2 regions of the Bordetella genomosp. 5 genome follow, and region 2 is predicted to be linked to the other one. Evidence: predicted binding sites of a transcription regulator. Region 2 holds the regulator's gene; the other holds the start of a gene.
The links. Region 2 encodes FNR, which switches genes on or off when oxygen is low (the NO sensors DNR and NnrR bind a similar motif). Its sites were predicted from a motif close to TTGATNNNNATCAA; they were not measured.

Region 1 (7,468 bases), on a different contig from region 2:
CGCGCCTGGCCGCGCCCGACGACGCCGCAACGAAGCAGGGGCTGGCCGATACGCGTATCGGTCTGCCCGCGGACCTGGCCGGCTTGAGCTGGACCGATGCGCTGTCGGGAGACGCCGCAGCGGCGCGGATCGCGGCGCACGACGGCCAGGATCAGCTGACGCTGGCCGATCTGTGGGGCCGGCTGCCCGTGGCCCTGCTACACGGCGCCTGAGCGCGGACACGCGCCCGGCTCCCTGCGGGTTCAGGCCACGTCGGAGGCGGGCGGTTCGGGCGCCACGGCCCCGGCCGCCCCGTCCGGGCCCGTGAGCTGGCGCATCTGCTGCTGACGCAGCACGCGACTCACGCGCTGCGTCAGCTCTTCCATGTGGAACGGCTTCACGATGAGCTCCATGCCCTCATCGAGAAAGCCCTTGCCGCGCGCCGCATTCTCGGCGTAGCCGGTCATGAGGATGATCTTCACGTGCGGATGGGTGATGCGCGCCGCGTCGGCCAGCTGACGCCCGTTCAGGCCCGGCAGTCCGACGTCGGTCAGCAGCACATCGACGCGCGGCGCGTTGCACACCATGTTGCGGCCCGCTTCGCCATCCGCCGCCGTGATCACGCGCACCTGCAGCTGCTCGAGGCTGGCGCGCACCATCTCGCGCACGCCGGCATCGTCTTCCACCAGCGCCACCACGGCATGCGGATCGCCGACCGGGCCCACGCTCGCGTCGAAGACATCGGGCGGCACTTCCGTCACGACACCGTCGTAACGCGGCAGGAAGATGGTGACCGTCGTGCCGCGGCCTGGCGCGCTCTGGATCGTGGCCACGCCGCCGGCCTGCTGCGCGAAGCCATAGATCATCGACAGGCCGAGGCCCGTGCCCTCGCCCAGCGGCTTGGTGGTGAAGAACGGATCGAAGGCCTGCGCGACCACGTCGGGCGGCATGCCGACGCCGGTATCGATGACCGACAGCGCGACATACTCGCCCGGCACCAGTTCGGGAAACTGCCGCGTCACGACCGGCTCGAGACGGCGATTCTCGGCGCGAATGCGCAGCGTGCCGCCATCGGGCATCGCGTCACGGCCGTTGATCACTAGATTGAGCAGCGCGTTTTCGAGTTGGTTGCCATCGCAACGAACGCCCGCCAGATCGTCGGCGAAGTCCAGCACCAGCGCGACGTGCTCGCCGATGTAGCGGCGGAACAAATCCTCCATCGAGGTCAACACCCGGGCCGGCGACAGCGGTTTGGGATCGATGGGCTGGCGGCGCGAGAATGTCAGCAGCCGCTGCGTGAGCCGCGCGGCGCGCTCGGTCGACTCCATGGCCGTGTTGATGAAGCGTTCGACCTCGTCGACCTTGCCCGACGCCAGCTTGCGACGGATCAGGTAGAGCGCGCCGGAGATCCCCTGCAGCATGTTGTTGAAATCGTGGGCGATGCCGCCCGTGAGGCGGCCCACCGCCTCCATCTTCTGCGATTGGCGCAGGGCGTCGGCCGTCTGGGCCAGCGCCTCGGCCTGCGCCTTCATTTCGGTATCGTCGCGGCCCGCCAGGTACAGCATGCCCTGGGTCTGGGCCATGCTCCAGGTGATCCAGCTATAGCTGCCGTTGCGATTGAGCAGCCGGCTTTCGAGGTGGCGCGCGCCCAGCTGACCCGGTTGCGGCGGACTGAACGCGGCCAGCGTGTCGGCGAGGTCTTCGGCGTGCACCAGCTCGGCCAGCGGCATCGACAGAAACTGATCCGGGCTCCAGCCCAGAATCGATCGGACGGCCGGATTCACGCTGATGAAGCGGCCCTCGGCGTTGACGACGGCCAGCAGCTCGGGCGACAGGCGCCAGATGCGATCGCGTTCGGCGATCGCGAATTCCACGCGCTGCTCGAGCATCTTGGAATAGCCCGCGCGCTCGATGGCGTCGCAGACGCGTTCGGCCACTTCTTCGATGAACGCGATGTCGTTGCCCTTGATGCGTCCGCCGGCGCTGGGCCGCACATACAGCGCGCCGCCCATGCGGCCCCACCGGCGCATCGGCACCGCGAGCGCGCTCGGATGCGCGGTGCCCGTGGCGGTGGTGAGAAACGGCGCGAGATACGCGGTCTTGCCGCTGCGCACGGCTTCGCGGAATTCGCTGCTCAGCTGATTGGCCAACGCATCCGGCTCGAGCTCGTCTTCACCGTGGGCGAACCAGCAGGTCGAGAGCGTCACGCGGTCGTCGGCCTCGACATCGACCACGGCCGACACGCCCAGCCCCAGGTGGCGGCCGAGGGCCTCGCAGGCCGTCGTTTCGATCTCGTGCTGGCCTTGCTGGTTGCGCAGGGTGTCGCCCAGCGTCAGCAGGAAACTCTTGCGGTGCTGCCCTTCCCAAAGCTCGGCCTCGGCCGCCTTGCGCGCGGAGACGTCGAGAAACAGCGCGGTGAGCTGATCGTGCCCTTCGCGCCGGGCGCGCGCCTCGTACCAGCCTTCGCGCGGGCCGGGCACGGCGATCTCGAACTGCGCTGGTTCGCCCGTCTCCACCACGTTGATGAAGGTCTGCATGATCTGGTCGGGCACGCGCGGAAACATCTCGCGCAGCGTGCGTCCCAGCGTGTCGCCCGCGCGCAGGCCGCTCTGGCGTTCGAGCGCCGGATTCACCTCGAGAAAGCGGAAGTCGGTGATCTGGCCATTGCGGTCGCGGATCGCCTCGCTCAGGAAGAAGCCTTCCTGCATGCGTTCGAAGATGCCGCGCCACCGCTCGCTGCTGCGGCGCAGCGCGCGATCGCTCATGTAGCGTTCGATCACCAGGGCCGCGGTGCGCGTCACCAGCGCGATCGCGTCGATGTCCTGCGCGGAGGGCGTGTGCGGCGTCAGGTAGTAATTCGAGAAGACGCCGAGCACGCGGCCGTCGGTCGCACGGATCGGCGTGGACCAGCAGGCGCGCAGGCCATGGGCCAGCGCCTCGTCGCGCCAGGCCGTCCAGTTGGGATGCTGAGCGATGTCATCGACATAGACCGGCGCACAGAAATACGCGGCCGCGCCCCACGACGCCACGGTCGGCCCGATCGGCGCCTGCTCGATGGTGTCGAGATAGGCCTGCGGCAGGCTCGGCCCCACGACATCGATCAGGTGCTCGCCGGTGTCGTCCAGAAACGAAATCGCCGTGCGCAACGGAACACTGGACTGCGCCTCGACCGCATGCAGCACATGCGCCAGCACATCCGCGAGCGGCACGCCCGCGGCAATGCGTTGCAGCATGACGCGCTCGTCTTCGAGACGCGCCAGGGTATCGGTCCATGGATTGCTGACCTGGTCGCCCTTGCTCAGCATGCTCGCCCTCCCGCGCCTGCAACCATTCTGCCCATCGGCCTCCCCAAAACGGTGCTTCGTATCCTATGCCGACTGTATTGCGGATGACGGCATGCGCCAAGTCCTGCCCGGCCCACGGGCGCCAGCAAACGATGTGCCATGCGGGAATAGCGACCGGCGGTCGCTCTGAGGGAGCGGGACATAGGGCGGAGAAACAGTGACCGGACTCCGCATGGTAACCGAGTGGGGCAGCCGCCCCCGCGCGGGCGGGCACGGCGCACCCTCGCCGCCGCGTTGCGCGGCGGCGCGCCGGCGCCTCAATAGCGGGCGCGAGATGACGCCGTTGGGGGGGCGCCTGCGCGGGTCAGGGACCACGCGCTCCGGGCAGAGCGTGCCCGCAGCGACGCTCAGCGCGCGGTGGCGCCCAGCACCTCGCACAGCAGCCGGACATGGGCGTCGCGGCGCTCGATCCAGCCGGCCGTGCTGCCGGGCGGCTCGGTCAGCGTGAGCACGATGCCGTGGACCAGCGGCGAGAGCGCGAGCCAGGGTTGTTCGATCAGCACCGTATCGCCGCACAAGCCACGCTCGCGCGCGCGCCGCAGCATGTCGGTGACGGCGCGCAGATGTTGCGCCACCGCTTCTTCACGCCAGCGCTGCACCAGTTCGGGCACACGCTGGCTTTCGGTCAGCAGCAGCCGCAGAACGCGAATCCGGTCGGGCTGCCCGATCCACTCATAGACCTGGGCCAGGAAGCGCTCGATCAGGGTGCGCAGATCCGGCGCGAAATCTACCAGCGCGGCCACATCCAGCGGCAGCGGCGCCAGGCCGCGTTCGAGCAGCGCTTCGAACACGCGCTCTTTGCTGCGGAAATGCGCGTACAGCCCTCCTTTGGACAGGCCCGCGCGGCGGGCGATGTCGTCCATGCGCGTCTCGGCATAGCCGCCTTCGGCGAACTGCACCAGCGCCGCATCCAGGATCTGGTGCATGCGCAGGGCGGGCGGGAGCCGGCGACGAACCGGCGAGTGGCCGGACGGTGTCGAGGCGGGGGCGTGGCGAGTGTCCATGAGGGGCGGCGAGCGGCCGGCATTTACAGTGATCCCCCATTGAAATCCGACCGCCCGGTCGATTCATTGATCTGTATCAAACGCGCCGCAAGCAGTGTGCCGAAACCGCGTTCCCGAGGCCGTTCGGGCCCGCGGGGCACGCCTCGGAAAGGCTCGCGACATGCCGATACACACTATTTGATCGTGCGCAAGGCACGAACTTTCTACTTTGCTATCCTGGACTTGCGGGTTACGAGCGGGGAGGCAGGCGCACGGGGCGCCCGCCGGCGACCCCGCCGCATACTAAGGAAGAGACCATCATGCTCAAGATCCTGGTTCCCATCGACGGTTCGGACTGCTCCCTGCGAGCGCTCGACAACGCCATCGCCATGGCGAAAGACAGTGCCAGCGCCGAGCTCTACCTGCTCAACGTGCAGGTGCCCATCGTGTCCGGCCACGCCAAGATGTTCCTGCGCAATAACGAGATCGACGAGTACTACGCCGCCGAGGCCAAGACCGCGCTCGAAGAAGCCGTCAAGCGCGCCGAGGCGAGCGGCGTGTCGTACAAATCGGAAATGCGCAGCGGCCAGCTGGGCGAAACCATCGCCACCGCCGCCAAAGAACACGGCTGCGACCGCATCGTGATGGGCACGCGCGGCCTGGGCGCCGTCGCCGGCCTGGTGCTCGGCTCCGTGGCGCGCAAGGTGATCCACGTGGCCGAAGTGCCGGTCACCCTCATCAAGTAAACAGCCGCGCGCATCGCGACGATGCGCACAGCCCCGGCACGCGCGGGATCGGCGCGGCCGGGGCTATTTTCAGCCAGGCCATACAAAACGCCCCCCGGGGGGGGCAGCAAGCCGAAGGCGCAGCGTGGGGGCCCTAACCCTTTTTGTTTACCCTTTTTTCCCTGACATCACGAGCCAACGCCCGTGCAGCGCCTGGTCGCGCGCGGCCTGGGTCCAGTAATCGCGCTCGTATGCGTCGGCCGCGCGCCGGCGGCGTCCGGACAGGTACATCTTGGCCGGCAGTGCCAGCAGCCGTTCGCGCATGCGGCGCGGCTTGGGTTCGTTCACCTCGTGCAGCTGGATATCCTGCAGGCCGGCGCTATCCAGGAACAGGTGCAGCTGCGGGAACGAAAACGGAAAGTACGGGATATAGTCGCCGCGCTTCAGCCCGACGCACGGGCGGAATCCCGAGTGATAGCCGCGCAGGAAATACTGCAGCCGGCTGGCCAGATTCCAGGTATTCGGCGTCGTGATGATGATCCTGCCGCCGGGCCGTACCGCTTGCACGAAACCATCGAGCAACAGCCCCGGATTGCGCACCAGATGCAAGGCTTCGCCGCAGACCACGGCGTCGTACTGCTGGCAGTTCGACGGCAGCGGCGTGTCGAGGTCGTGCTCGCGGGCGCTGGCGTAGCCGTCATCGGCTTCCGGAAACTCCCACAGCCCCAGGCCGTCGAGGTGCAGCGAGCGCCCCTGCTGCTTGAGCGCCTGGCCGAGCCAGCCTTGGCCGCACGGTGCATCGAGCACCCGTTGCGCGCCCATCTCGCCGAGGATGGACAACACCGTCGCATGGTACGGCTTGATCTTGTGGCGGCCACCGGCGTCGTGATGGGTCGAGGCAAACGAGGATGAAGACGAAGACGACATCGGGTCTGACAGGCTCTCGGGTGGCGGAGGGTTGAGCGGGCCCGGATCGCCGGCCCCGCTGCGCATCCCGTGCGGATCGCGCGGGCCACATGGTGCCCCAGACCTGTTACGCACGCTACCCCCCGCCCCCGCCGCGCTTACCATTCGAGCGTAATCCCTAAGTCTCGCATCAAAACGATCGGACGCTTCCCGGGCGCCAGGTACGACAGGCCCGGGCTTCGACGGCAGCCGCCACCGCTGGCGCACAGTCCGCCAGCCCTGGGGGATGGGCAAGCGTGCGGCCCCCGTGATCTACTGCGCTGAGCGCCGCGCGCGGCCGCACCGTGCGCACCCGCCGTGGCCGCGGCCCGCACCGCCGGGGTGGCGCAGGCTGCCGCCGCCCACTGGCCGTCCTATAGGAGTACGCATGTCCCTTCGCCCTGCCCCCGCCGACGCGCCGTCCAATCCGGCTCGCGCCCGCCTGCTGCGCGCCGGCCTCGCCGCCTGCGCCGTCGCCGCGGGTACGCGTGTGCTGCCGGCGCACGGGCAGTCCGCCTCCGCGCTCGCGCGGCGCAGGATCCCGTCGAGCGGCGCGTTGCTTCCCGTCATCGGCTGCGGCACCTACATCGGCTTCGATGCCGCCGAGGGCAAGGCCGCGGGTGGCGAGCTCGACGGCGTGGTCCGTGCGCTGGTCGACGGCGGCGGGTCGGTGCTCGACAGCTCGCCGATGTACGGGCGCGCCGAAGCCGTCACCGGCGAGATCGTGCAGCGCCTGGGCCTGCGTGACCGCACCTTTCTCGCCACCAAGGTCTGGACCAGTGGCCGGGCCGCGGGCATCGCCCAGATGGAAGACTCGTTCCGGCTGCTGCGCACCGATCACATCGATCTCATGCAGATCCACAACCTGCTGGACTGGCGCACCCATCTGCCGCAACTGCGGCAGTGGCAGGCCGACGGCCGCATCCGCTATCTCGGCATCACGCACTACACCTCGAGCGCCTACGATCAGGTGGAGGCGGTGCTGCGCCAGGAAAAGCTCGACTTTCTGCAGATCAATTACGCCGCCGACGACCGGGAGGCGGCGCGACGCATCCTGCCGCTCGCCGCGGAGCGCGGCGTGGCGGTCATCATCAACCGCCCGTTCGGGGGCGGCGGCCTGCTGCGCCGCCTGGCGGACCGGCCGCTGCCCGGCTGGGCCGGCGAGATCGGCGCGGGCTCCTGGGCCCAGGTGCTGCTGAAATTCGTGTTGTCGCAGCCCGCCGTGACCTGTGCCATTCCGGGCACCGCGCGTGTGCGCCACATGCGCGACAACCTGGCGGCGGGCAGCGGCACGATTCCGGAGCCCGGCTGGTGGAAAGACAAGTTGGAAGCGCTACGTTAGCCATCCCTCGGTATAGCTATTCCACTTGCGCGGAATTTGCAATAATGAGCCGCTTTTCGCGGAACTTTCCGACCCAGGCCCGGCTCTGACTCGCGCTCTTGCGCCCGACACTGTCCCGTCCCGCGTCAGATCTCTAACACCTCTACTAGC
Region 2 (7,468 bases):
GCGGTGCCGACCGAGGTCTCGAGGGCACGCAGCCGCGCGCTGGCCGACGGCAGCGCCAGGTGGGACAGCGCCGCGCCGGCGGTGATGCTGCCGGCATCGACGATGTGCAGGAACAGGCGCAGATCGGTCAGGTCGAAATGCATGGCGGTCTCTGAAGGTGCTGCCTACGGAAAAGCCGAAGGCAGACTCAGTTTATTGCGCATTTTCAAACCGTGGCGCGGGGCGCAAGATGCGGCCATGCATGCACTCACCGAATTCTATGAAAACGCCGGCCCGGCCCTCTCCGCGATGGTGCTGGGCGCGTTCCTGCTGGCCGGCACCGTCAAGGGTTGCATCGGCCTGGGTCTGCCCACCGTCGCGATCGGACTGTTGAGTCTGGCTATGCCCGCGCCGCAGGCTGCCGCGCTGCTGATCGTGCCCTCGCTGGTCACCAACGTCTGGCAATGCCTGGTGGGCGGCCAGTTCTGGATGCTGCTGCGCCGGCTCGGGCCCATGCTGATCGCGATCTGCGTGGGCAACGCCCTGGGCGCCTATTGGCTCGCCGGCACCGCGGTCGAGGGGGCGTCCAGCCTGCTGGGCTGTGCGCTGCTGCTGTACGCGGCGCTGGGGCTGGCGGCCGTGCGGATGCAGGTGCCGCCTCGGGCCGAGCCCTGGCTGGGCCCGCTCGTGGGCGGCGCCACCGGCCTCGTCACGGCGGCCACCGGCGTCTTCGTGGTGCCGGTGGTGCCTTACCTGCAGGCGCTCGGCCTCGACCGCAACGCGCTCGTGCAGGCGATGGGCATTTCCTTCATGGTGTCCACGCTCGCGATGGCGGGCGGCCTGATCTACAGCGGCGCGCTGGGCACGGGCGAGGCCAGCGCCTCGGTGCTCGCCGTGCTGCCGGCGCTCGCCGGCATGGCGCTCGGTGGCTGGCTGCGCCAGCGCGTCAGCGAAAAGGCGTTCAAGCGCGGCTTCTTCATCGCTTTGTTTTTGCTGGGGGGACACCTCCTGTTCGCAGGCTGAAGGCTGCTGGCCGACGGCGAACACGCAGCGAGGTGCATCGGCATGGGGTATCGCGTTCCGCTTGCGGACCTCGATACCCCGCTTTTTTTGTCGCGCGGTCGGGCCGTGCAATAAGATGACGGCTCGCATCTCCCTGTCAGGCTTTCCATGTCCGATTCGCATCTCGACCTCAGTCAGGCCCCCGAGGGCCACCTCACCGAAACCCTGGAATCCAGCGAGTCCGTCTATCGCGGCCGTTTCCTGCACATCAAGAACGACATGGTGCGGTTGCCCAACGGCAACGTCGCCTCGCGCGAATACGTGGTGCATCCGGGCGCGGTCGTGATCATTCCCCTGCTCGACGACGGCCGCATTCTGCTGGAGCGCCAGTTCCGCTACCCGGTGGGCCAGGTGATGACGGAGTTTCCGGCCGGCAAGCTCGATCCGGGCGAAGACCCGCTCGCCTGCGCCAAGCGCGAGCTCTTCGAAGAGACCGGCTACACCGCCGGCGAATGGGCCAAGGCGGGCATCCTGCACCTGGCCATCGCCTACTCCACCGAGATCATCCACATCTATTTCGCCCGCGGCCTGCGTGCCGGCGAACGTCAGCTCGACGACGACGAATTCCTCGACGTGCGCAGCGCCTCGGTCGACGAGTTTCTCGCCGCCTGTCAGCGCGGTGAAGTGACCGACGCCAAGACGCTCACATGCACCCTCTGGCTGCAGAACGCGCTGAGCGGCGCGTGGTCCCTGCCGTGGCAAGCGGCCTGACGCCGCCGGCGCAAGGGAACGCCGATCCGGCGGCTCCGAGCCATCGCGTGACGCTGCAGCCGTCGGGCTGGCAGTACGACGCACCGCAGGGCCAGTCCCTGATGCGGGCCGCGCGCGCGGTCGGCATCAGGCTGCCGAGCTCCTGCCGCAACGGCACCTGCCGCGCCTGCATGTGCATGCTGGTCAGCGGCGAGGTGCGTTATGAGATCGAATGGCCCGGCGTGACGCGCGAGGAGCGCGAAGAGGGCTGGATGCTGCCCTGTGTGGCGCACGCGCAAAGCGATGTGGTGCTCGAGGTGCCCGACGCGGTGCGTATCGAGCCTGCTTCGACCGCGCCGCGCCAGCGCCTCACCGGCGCGCAGCGCTGAAGATCCGCGGTCTCAGGGCTCGATCGGCAGGCACGGCGCGCCTTTGGGCAACGGTGACGTGGTGTCGCCGAGCAAGGCCCGCGCGCCGCACGTCGAGCCGAACATGGCCGTCGAACTGTGTCCCACGCCCACGACCTGCTGCGCCTGATGCCGCGTGGCGGGCCAGTCGGTGTGCCGCTGCGCCAGCCAGGCCTCGTAGCGCCAATAGCCGGTGCCGCGCGCCCAGCGCGTGGCACCCTGGGCCTCGGCGCCGCAGGTCTTGTCGAGATACTGGTGTTCGGGATTGTTGTCGGCGCTGCCCAGCAGATAGGTCACGTTGCGCTGCAGATATCGCGCGGCGAGTTTGAGCGGATCGGTGACCGACGAGTACGGCGGCATCTGGTCCGGCCCATACTTGTACTGGGTGTAAGTGGGACAAATACCGCGCTCATAGGGGGCGAAACCGCGGCCATCGGCGCGCGGCCGCTCCGGCGTGAGGTACAGATACGACGACGGGTTGGCCACCACGTAGCGCAGGATCAGGCCCGTCTTGCGCAAGGACTCGTCGGCATCGTTGAGCACGGCGTAGCGATGCACCAGCTGAGCGCCGGCGGAGTGGCCGGCGATGACCAGCTCGCGCAGGGCGGGCAGCCGGCCCTGCGCCGTGAGCTCGCGCGCCAGATCGTCGAGCACCTGGATCGAAGTCACGGCGGGTGGGCGGTCCTTCAGGGTCATGCTGGCCGCGCCGTCTTCCCAGCTGGCGCGACGCCATGCCGGCATGCGTCCGAAGCCGGCATCGATCGCGCTGGCGAACTTGGGCGCCACGATGAGCGTGTCGTCGGCGCGTTCCGGGTTGGCGTGATAGAGCTGCGCGACCGATTCGAAGGCGCGATTGGCGTCGCGCGTGACGCCATGGACCACGATCACGACACGGCGGATGCCGCGCAGATCGTCTTCCTGGAGATTCTTGCTGGTGTAGACCGGAAACGCATAGCGTCGGCCGGGTTTGCCCAGCTCGATCGGGCGCCAGGGCGGCGTGGTGACCGGCGCGGGCACGACCGGGGCGGCGTAGGGATCATGGCCTTCGGCGGGCTGGCCGGCGAGCTGGGCGTGGGCTGGCCACGCGCAGCAGAGCGCGGCCAGCGCGGCCGTGGCGGGCCAGCACGTGCGCGGCGCGTTCAGCAATGTTCCTGGCCCAGCAGCTCGAGCAGGGCCGCGTGATCGAGGATGCGCACTTCGCGCTGGTTGATGCGGATCAGGCCCTCGCGCGCAAAGCGCGACAGCAGGCGCGAGACGGTCTCGAGCGTGAGGCCCAGGTAGTTGCCGATCTCTTCGCGGCTCATGCGCAGCACGAATTCGCTCGAGGAGTAGCCCAGGGCGGCGTAGCGTTGCGACAGGTTGAGCAGGAAGGCGGCCACGCGCTGCTCGGAGCGCATCGAGCCCAGCGTGGCGAGCATCTGATGCGAGCGCGAGATCTCGCGGCTCATCAGGCGCCGGAACTGCTGCTGCAGGCTCGGCAGATGGGTGGCCACGCGATCGATCTCGGGCAGGCGGATGACGCAGACCTCGGAGTCTTCGAGCGCGACGGCGTTGGAGACATGGCGGCCTTCGATCATGCCGTCGAAACCCACGATCTCCCCCGGCAGGTGAAAGCCGGTGATCTGCAGTTGTCCCGACGCGTCTTCGAGCTGGGTCTTGAGCGAGCCGAAGCGCACGCCATAGACCGCGTCGAGCGGGGCGTCGAGCTCGTACAGCGGCTTGCCCTTTTCGACACGCACGCGTTCCTTGACCAGGTCGTCGAGCTTTTCGACTTCGCTCGCGGCCATGCCGACGGGAATGCAGACGTGACCGAGCATGCAGCTCGAACAATGTGCGGCATCCGGCGAAATGGCAACCCGTTTTTGCATAGTGACCTCGAGGCTTGAACACCGGCTTTGAGCTAGGCCCGCCGGTTGGTGTTACGTCTGGCGCGCACGCGAGTGTGCGTACCAAATGTGTATAGCGTCGTTACATTGTAGTCCCGCTGGCGCCATCGTAGCGACTCCGGGTGTCAGCGGTGTGATGACGCGCCCGGATTATGTGTAGCGACCCTTTGGTCGCAAGGCCGGGCGCGACGCGACGCGGGGTGGTCTGCGCGCGGCTTCGCACGCGCGAGGCCGTGGGTTGTGCCGGGACGCGTCTCGCGTGTAGTGTATGCCGGGTGCAAGTCGTAGTTCGGCGCTGGACGCCCCCACGCAAATAGGGCAGTGGGTCTTGAAAACCCCACTCGCGTCCGCATATTCAGGTCATCGAGCCGGCTGATCCATCTTCGGCGTGGCTCTCTTCATAGCCAACGACCATCATGCGATTCGACAAACTTACGACCAAGTTCCAGCAAGCCCTGGCCGACGCGCAAAGCCTGGCCGCCCGTAACGACCATCCCTACATCGAGCCGCTGCACGTGCTGGCCGCTCTGCTGGGCGACGCCGACAGCGGCGCGACCAGTCTGCTGGCGCGTGCCGGCGTGGCCGTCAACCGGCTGCAGCCCGCGCTCGACCAGGCCCTCAAGAACCTGCCGCAGGTGCAGGGCAGCGATAACGTCCAGGTCGGCCGCGACCTGCAGGGCGTGTTCACGCGTACCGATAAAGAGGCGGCCCGCCGCGGCGATACCTACATCGCCAGCGAGCTGTTCCTGCTGGCGCTCGCCGACGACAAGAGCGACGCCGGCCGCATCCTGCGCGAAGCCGGCCTGCAGAAGAAGGCCCTCGAAGCCGCCATCGACGCGGTGCGTGGCGGTCAGAACGTCAACGCCGCCGAAGGCGAGTCCAACCGCGAAGCGCTGTCCAAGTACACGCTCGATCTCACCGAGCGTGCCCGCGAAGGCAAGCTCGATCCGGTGATCGGCCGCGACGACGAGATCCGCCGCACCATTCAGATTCTGCAGCGCCGCACCAAAAACAACCCGGTGCTGATCGGCGAACCCGGCGTGGGCAAGACCGCCATCGTCGAAGGGCTGGCGCAGCGTATCGTCAACGACGAGGTGCCCGAGTCCCTGCGGGGCAAGCGCGTGCTGTCGCTCGACCTGGCCGCACTGCTGGCCGGTGCCAAGTTCCGTGGCGAGTTCGAAGAGCGCCTGAAGGCGGTGCTCAAGGAGCTCGCACAGGACGACGGCCAGAACATCGTGTTCATCGATGAGCTGCACACCATGGTCGGCGCCGGCAAGGCCGAGGGCGCCATGGACGCCGGCAACATGCTCAAGCCCGCGCTGGCGCGCGGCGAGCTGCATTGCATCGGCGCGACCACGCTCGACGAATACCGCAAGTACATCGAAAAAGACGCCGCGCTCGAACGCCGCTTCCAGAAGGTGCTGGTGGGCGAGCCCGACGTCGAGTCGACGATCGCGATTCTGCGCGGCCTCCAGGAGCGCTACGAGCTGCACCACGGCGTGGACATCACCGACCCGGCCATCGTGGCCGCGGCCGAGCTGTCCAATCGCTACATCACCGACCGCTTCCTGCCCGACAAGGCCATCGACCTGATCGACGAGGCGGCCGCGCGCATCCGCATGGAAATCGATTCCAAGCCCGAGGTGATGGACCGGCTCGACCGCCGCATCATCCAGCTCAAGATCGAGCGCGAAGCCGTCAAGAAAGAAACCGACGATGCGTCGCGCCGGCGTCTGGCCGTGATCGAGGAAGAGCTCGAGAAGTTGCAGCGCGAGTACAACGACTACGAAGAGATCTGGAAAGCCGAAAAGGCCGCGGTGCAGGGCGCGCAGGCCATCAAGGAAGAGATCGACAAGGTTCGTGCCGAGATGGCCGAGCTGCAGCGCAAGGGTCAGTTCGACAAGCTCGCCGAGCTGCAATACGGCAAGCTGCCCGAGCTCGAGGCGCGCCTGTCGGCCGCCGATAGCGCCGAGCAGGCCGCCGAGAAGCAGGACACCGACAGCGGCAAGCCGCGCCTGTTGCGCACCGAGGTCGGCGCCGAAGAAATCGCCGAGGTCGTGTCACGCGCCACCGGCATTCCGGTGTCCAAGATGATGCAGGGCGAGCGCGACAAGCTGCTCAAGATGGAGGAGTTCCTGCATCGCCGCGTGGTGGGGCAGGACGAAGCCGTGCGCCTGGTCGCCGACGCGATCCGCCGCTCGCGCGCCGGCCTCGCCGATCCGTCGCGTCCGTATGGTTCGTTCCTGTTCCTGGGCCCCACCGGCGTGGGCAAGACCGAGCTCACGCGCGCGCTGGCCGAGTTCCTGTTCGACTCCGAAGAGCACCTGATCCGCATCGACATGAGCGAGTTCATGGAGAAGCATTCGGTGGCCCGCCTGATCGGCGCGCCCCCGGGCTATGTGGGTTACGAAGAAGGGGGCTACCTGACCGAAGCCGTGCGGCGCAAGCCCTACAGCGTGGTCCTGCTCGACGAGGTCGAGAAGGCGCACCCGGACGTGTTCAACGTGCTGCTGCAGGTGCTCGACGACGGCCGCCTCACCGATGGCCAGGGTCGCACCGTCGACTTCCGCAACACCGTGATCGTGATGACGTCCAACCTGGGCTCGCAGCATATCCAGACCATGGCGGGCAAGCCCTACGAAGTCATCAAGGAAGTCGTGTGGGACGAGCTCAAGCAGTCGTTCCGCCCGGAGTTCCTCAACCGGATCGACGAAGTCGTGGTGTTCCACGGGCTCGACGCGCAGCACATCGAATCGATCGCGCGCATCCAGCTCAAGCGGCTGGCCGACCGGCTCGAGAAGCAGGAGATGCGGCTGGAGGTGACCGATGCGGCGCTCGCGGAGATCGCGCGTGCGGGCTTCGACCCGGTGTTCGGCGCGCGGCCGCTCAAGCGCGCGATCCAGCAGCAGGTCGAGAACCCGGTCGCCCGGCTCATTCTCGAAGGCAAGTTCGGACCGCGCGACGTCGTGCCGGTGGATTGGCAGGACGGCAAGTTCGTGTTCACGCGCACGCTGCAGTGAATGCCGGCCTGAAATGAAATACGGCGCCCTCGGGCGCCGTATTTTTTTGCCTGACCATCGCTCATGTCTGGCCTCCGGCCGCGCCGGCGGCATCGCGCTCGGCCTGGGCGATGATGGCCTGGGCGGTCCAGCGCACCACATCGGTAATGCCCTCGAGATCGAGCTTCCAGATGTCTTTGAGCACCAGGAACACCTCGGTGCCATACAGCAGCGAGAGTGCCTGCGCCACACGTTGCAGCGCGGCGGGCTCGAGCCGGTCGGCGAGCGGCGCCAGCACATGACGCAGCGTATCGACACGGTGTCCGCGCACCAGCAGCGGCGTGGCCTGATCGCCCGCCCGTGCGGCCGCCTGCTGCTGCAGCGACACCATCAGCGCCGCGCGCAGCGGCGCTTCGTGCTCTTCGAGGCGGGGATAGGCGTAGGT

Region 1: CAL25_RS08720 (universal stress protein) is a predicted target of FNR. The motif match lies at 4,394-4,407, and genes of this name have one in related genera.

The regions. Positions count from the first base shown of each region.
Region 1 is NZ_NEVP01000005.1:90,891-98,358, reverse strand. Features, by position in the region: gene treY (malto-oligosyltrehalose synthase) at 1-212, shown strand, start outside; gene CAL25_RS08730 (GAF domain-containing protein) at 243-3,284, opposite strand; gene CAL25_RS08725 (TetR/AcrR family transcriptional regulator) at 3,671-4,249, opposite strand; gene CAL25_RS08720 (universal stress protein) at 4,627-5,052, shown strand; gene CAL25_RS08715 (class I SAM-dependent methyltransferase) at 5,200-5,958, opposite strand; gene CAL25_RS08710 (aldo/keto reductase) at 6,365-7,318, shown strand.
Region 2 is NZ_NEVP01000007.1:223,009-230,476, reverse strand. Features, by position in the region: gene CAL25_RS13045 (LysR family transcriptional regulator) at 1-143, opposite strand, end outside; gene CAL25_RS13040 (sulfite exporter TauE/SafE family protein) at 238-1,002, shown strand; gene CAL25_RS13035 (NUDIX domain-containing protein) at 1,150-1,752, shown strand; gene CAL25_RS13030 (2Fe-2S iron-sulfur cluster-binding protein) at 1,800-2,120, shown strand; gene CAL25_RS13025 (hypothetical protein) at 2,133-3,242, opposite strand; gene fnr (fumarate/nitrate reduction transcriptional regulator Fnr) at 3,278-4,006, opposite strand; gene clpB (ATP-dependent chaperone ClpB) at 4,441-7,044, shown strand; gene CAL25_RS13010 (TetR/AcrR family transcriptional regulator) at 7,106-7,468, opposite strand, start outside.